2 regions of the Gracilibacillus sp. JCM 18860 genome follow, and region 2 is predicted to be linked to the other one. Evidence: a T-box and tRNA genes for the amino acid it is inferred to sense, from the RefSeq annotation. Region 2 holds a T-box; the other holds one or more tRNA genes.
The links. A T-box is a leader RNA that pairs with one kind of tRNA and senses whether it is charged. The one in region 2 lies ahead of leuS (leucine--tRNA ligase), so its partner is inferred to be a tRNA-Leu.
Positions count from the first base shown of each region.

Region 1: it encodes a tRNA-Leu, which carries the amino acid that the T-box ahead of leuS (leucine--tRNA ligase) is inferred to sense. The anticodon was not compared.

Region 1 is NZ_AP043868.1:2,746,794-2,749,265, forward strand. Features, by position in the region: rRNA gene ACZ5R4_RS13880 (23S ribosomal RNA) at 1-225, shown strand, start outside; rRNA gene rrf (5S ribosomal RNA) at 351-467, shown strand; tRNA gene ACZ5R4_RS13890 (tRNA-Val) at 475-550, shown strand; tRNA gene ACZ5R4_RS13895 (tRNA-Thr) at 557-632, shown strand; tRNA gene ACZ5R4_RS13900 (tRNA-Lys) at 637-712, shown strand; tRNA gene ACZ5R4_RS13905 (tRNA-Leu) at 720-804, shown strand; tRNA gene ACZ5R4_RS13910 (tRNA-Gly) at 821-895, shown strand; tRNA gene ACZ5R4_RS13915 (tRNA-Leu) at 946-1,034, shown strand; tRNA gene ACZ5R4_RS13920 (tRNA-Arg) at 1,039-1,115, shown strand; tRNA gene ACZ5R4_RS13925 (tRNA-Pro) at 1,120-1,196, shown strand; tRNA gene ACZ5R4_RS13930 (tRNA-Ala) at 1,213-1,288, shown strand; rRNA gene ACZ5R4_RS13935 (16S ribosomal RNA) at 1,392-2,472, shown strand, end outside.
Region 2 is NZ_AP043868.1:1,092,389-1,094,860, forward strand. Features, by position in the region: gene leuS (leucine--tRNA ligase) at 1-1,513, opposite strand, end outside; T-box leader at 1,582-1,792, opposite strand; gene rlmN (dual-specificity RNA methyltransferase RlmN) at 1,870-2,472, opposite strand, start outside.

The sequences.
Region 1 (2,472 bases), 1.7 Mb from region 2:
CACACCGCTGGTGCACCAGTTGTTCCGCCAGGAGCATCGCTGGGTAGCTACGTGTGGAAGGGATAAGTGCTGAAAGCATCTAAGCATGAAGCCCCCCTCAAGATGAGACTTCCCCACACTTTAAGTGAGTAAGATCCCTCAGAGACGATGAGGTAGATAGGTTCGAGGTGGAAGCATGGTGACATGTGGAGCTGACGAATACTAATCGATCGAGGACTTATCTATACGTTCTTTGGATGAAAAACCAATGGTTTGTCTACTTCTTATCTAGTTTTCAAGGTATTTTTAAAAAACTCTTGCATTTGTTGTGAGAAATGCGTTATAATGTATCTTGTCCTTGAAAAAACGAGTCTGGTGGCGATAGCGGAGAGGTCACACCTGTTCCCATACCGAACACAGTAGTTAAGCTCTCCAGCGCCCATGGTAGTTGGGGCTCACGCCCCTGCAAGAGTAGGACGCTGCCAGGCATACATAGGAGGATTAGCTCAGCTGGGAGAGCACTTGCCTTACAAGCAAGGGGTCGCAGGTTCGAGCCCTGCATCCTCCACCATGTTATGCCGGTCTAGCTCAATTGGTAGAGCAACTGACTTGTAATCAGTAGGTTGGGGGTTCAAGTCCTCTGGCCGGCACCATTTAGAGCCATTAGCTCAGTTGGTAGAGCATCTGACTTTTAATCAGAGGGTCGGAGGTTCGAATCCTCCATGGCTCACCATTTTAATGCGGGTGTGGCGGAATTGGCAGACGCGCTAGACTTAGGATCTAGTGTCTCTCGACGTGGGGGTTCAAGTCCCTCCACCCGCACCATATTAATAAATATATTGCGGAAGTAGTTCAGTGGTAGAACACCACCTTGCCAAGGTGGGGGTCGCGGGTTCGAATCCCGTCTTCCGCTCCAGTAGATTTAATCATTTTGTTTGCCAGATGATTAGATTGGTATTATCCCATGCCGGGGTGGCGGAATTGGCAGACGCACAGGACTTAAAATCCTGCGGTGGGTTTCCACCGTGCCGGTTCGAGTCCGGCCCTCGGCACCACTTAGCGCCCGTAGCTCAATTGGATAGAGCGTTTGACTACGGATCAAAAGGTTAGGGGTTCGACTCCTCTCGGGCGCGCCATTTCCGGGAAGTAGCTCAGCTTGGTAGAGCACTTGGTTTGGGACCAAGGGGTCGCAGGTTCAAATCCTGTCTTCCCGACCATCTTCATTTTTTATGTGGGGCCTTAGCTCAGCTGGGAGAGCGCCTGCTTTGCACGCAGGAGGTCAGCGGTTCGATCCCGCTAGGCTCCACCATTTTTATTGATCATTGAAAACTGAACAAAACAACCAGTACAAAAAGTAAGAACATGCTAGCTTTAAGCGAGCTTGATCAACACAAGCACTTCGGTGCATCTATTTTATGGAGAGTTTGATCTTGGCTCAGGACGAACGCTGGCGGCGTGCCTAATACATGCAAGTCGAGCGCGGGAAGCTGACTGAATCCTTCGGGAGGACGTGAGTGGAACGAGCGGCGGACGGGTGAGTAACACGTGGGCAACCTGCCTGTAAGACTGGGATAACTCCGGGAAACCGGGGCTAATACCGGATAGTACTTTGGTTCATAGGAACCGAAGTGGAAAGGTGGCGCAAGCTATCACTTACAGATGGGCCCGCGGTGCATTAGCTAGTTGGTGAGGTAACGGCTCACCAAGGCAACGATGCATAGCCGACCTGAGAGGGTGATCGGCCACACTGGGACTGAGACACGGCCCAGACTCCTACGGGAGGCAGCAGTAGGGAATCTTCCGCAATGGACGAAAGTCTGACGGAGCAACGCCGCGTGAACGAAGAAGGTTTTCGGATCGTAAAGTTCTGTTGTTAGGGAAGAACAAGTACCGTTCGAATAGGGCGGTACCTTGACGGTACCTATCGAGGAAGCCCCGGCTAACTACGTGCCAGCAGCCGCGGTAATACGTAGGGGGCAAGCGTTGTCCGGAATTATTGGGCGTAAAGCGCGCGTAGGCGGTTTCTTAAGTCTGATGTGAAATCTTGCGGCTCAACCGCAAGCGGTCATTGGAAACTGGGGAACTTGAGTACAGAAGAGGAGAGCGGAATTCCACGTGTAGCGGTGAAATGCGTAGAGATGTGGAGGAACACCAGTGGCGAAAGCGGCTCTCTGGTCTGTAACTGACGCTGAGGTGCGAAAGCGTGGGGAGCGAACAGGATTAGATACCCTGGTAGTCCACGCCGTAAACGATGAGTGCTAGGTGTTAGGGGGTTTCCGCCCCTTAGTGCTGCAGTTAACGCATTAAGCACTCCGCCTGGGGAGTACGGCCGCAAGGCTGAAACTCAAAAGAATTGACGGGGGCCCGCACAAGCGGTGGAGCATGTGGTTTAATTCGAAGCAACGCGAAGAACCTTACCAGGTCTTGACATCTTCGGATGTCCCTAGAGATAGGGAGTTCCCTTCGGGGACCGAATGACAGGTGGTGCATGGT
Region 2 (2,472 bases):
CAATATATCTTAAGAAGTACCAACAGCTTCCAGCCCATTGAGGCATAGTATTTGTTTCACGACGACCCTTTTTGCCAGTCTTTTCGTCCACGACATTTACCCAGTCATCCATATTAGCCAATGGTGATTCTCCCGTTCCCGACGGTTTTATTTCCTCTGTTTTTGGTAAAACCAATGGTAATTCTTCTTCAGGGACTGCCGACATCGTGCCATCTTCCCAATGTATAATCGGAATAGGTTCACCCCAGTACCGTTGACGACTAAATAACCAGTCGCGTAATCGGTAGGTTACCTTTCTTTCCCCTTTATTATGATCTACCAACCATTTAATCGCTTGTTCTATTCCATCTTGCTTGTTTAAGCCATTTAAGAAATCTGAATTAATATGAGGGCCATCTCCTGTAAAGGCTTCTTTTTCAATATCCCCACCTTCTAATACAGGTACAATCTTCAAGCCAAACTTTTTCGCAAATTCATAGTCTCTTTCATCATGTGCAGGCACAGCCATAATAGCTCCTGTACCATATGACATTAATACATAATCTGCAATCCAAATTGGAAGCTTTTCCCCATTAATAGGGTTAACGGCATATGCTCCCGTAAATACACCTGTTTTATCTTTAGCAAGATCTGTTCGTTCTAAGTCACTTTTAGCTTTCACTTGATTAATATATTGTGCAACTGCTTCTTTTTCTGTTTGTGAAACGATCTTACTTACAAGTGGATGTTCTGGAGATAGCACGGCATAGGTCGCACCAAATAAAGTATCAGGCCGTGTTGTAAAAACAGTGAAGGTCTCTTCAAAGCCTTCCACCTCAAAGATTACTTCAGCCCCCTCAGAACGTCCGATCCAGTTTCTTTGCATATCTTTAATACTCTCAGGCCAATCTAACTCTTCTAAATCTTCTATAAGTCTGTCGGCATATGCAGTAATTTTTAACATCCATTGTTTCATTGGCTTCCGTTCCACTGGATGTCCACCGCGTTCACTTTTCCCATCAATAACCTCTTCATTAGCTAACACAGTACCTAGAGCTGGACACCAATTGACAGGTACTTCATCAATATAGGCTAACCCTTTCTCATAAAGCTTTAGAAAAATCCATTGGGTCCATTTATAGTAATTTGGATCGGTTGTCTTTACCTCTCGGTCCCAATCATAGGAAAAGCCTAGTTCTTGAATTTGACGACGGAAATTATTGATGTTTTGCTCTGTAAAAACTGCAGGGTCGTTACCTGTATCCAATGCATATTGTTCTGCAGGAAGACCGAAAGCATCCCAACCAATTGGATGTAACACCTCGTAGCCTTGCATTCTTTTCATTCTTGACAAAATATCTGTTGCGGTATACCCTTCTGGATGCCCCACGTGAAGTCCCGCTCCAGATGGGTATGGAAACATGTCTAATGCATAGAACTTTTCTTTATCGGAATGGGTATCAGTCGCAAAAGTCTTATTATTAATCCAATAATCACGCCATTTTTTTTCTATTTTTAAATGCTCAAATGACATTTTATTCCCTCCTTATTAACAACAAACGAACATTTGTTCTTAAACACAAAAAAACTCTCCTATCCCAGTTATGGGACGAGAGAGATTCCCGCGGTACCACCCAACATTAGTGTTAGTATTTTACACTCACTTTATTTCCTTAACGCGGATTACGACAAAAGCTACTGCTTCACTTTTGTAACATCTGAGGTGAGTTCGTAAAGATTAGTAATGACTTTCACCAAACGCCATCTCTCTTGAACTAATTGCTTTATTACTATTCCTCTTCATCGTTTTTTTACTTTAATTGTTGATTACTTTCTGATAGTTTAATGAAATGTCTTTCTTTTGTCAAGAAGTCCCGTGCCTTTGGGCTTTCATTGGGATACCTTTTGCTTATCTTTTTTAATCTGTTTACTTCTTAATTGTCCACAAGCAGCATCAATATCTGTACCATGCTCGACACGCACACCACAATTTATCCCATTTTCAAGTAATACTTGATAAAAATCAAGAATTGCCTTTTTCTCACTTCTATTATATTGATTATGCTCGTCTACTGGATTATAAGGAATAAGATTGACGTAAGATAAATGTCTTTTATCCTTTAATAGCTGGACTAATTGCTTCGCCTCTCCTACATGATCATTTACATCCCTTAGCAAGATATATTCAAATGTAATTCTTCGATTGGTCTTTTCTAGATAATAATCAATTGCAGGCATCAATTTTTCTAAAGGAAATGCTTTATTTATTTTCATTATTTTAGTTCTTAGCTCATTGTTTGGCGCATGTAGAGATAATGCCAAGTTGACTTGAATATTCTCATCAGCAAAATCATATATCCTTTTTGCTAAACCACTTGTAGACACGGTTATGTGTCTTGCACCTATTGAGAGGCCACTTTTGTCATTTACGATCCTTAAAAAGCTCATTGTATTATCATAATTATCAAAAGGTTCCCCTATTCCCATCACAAC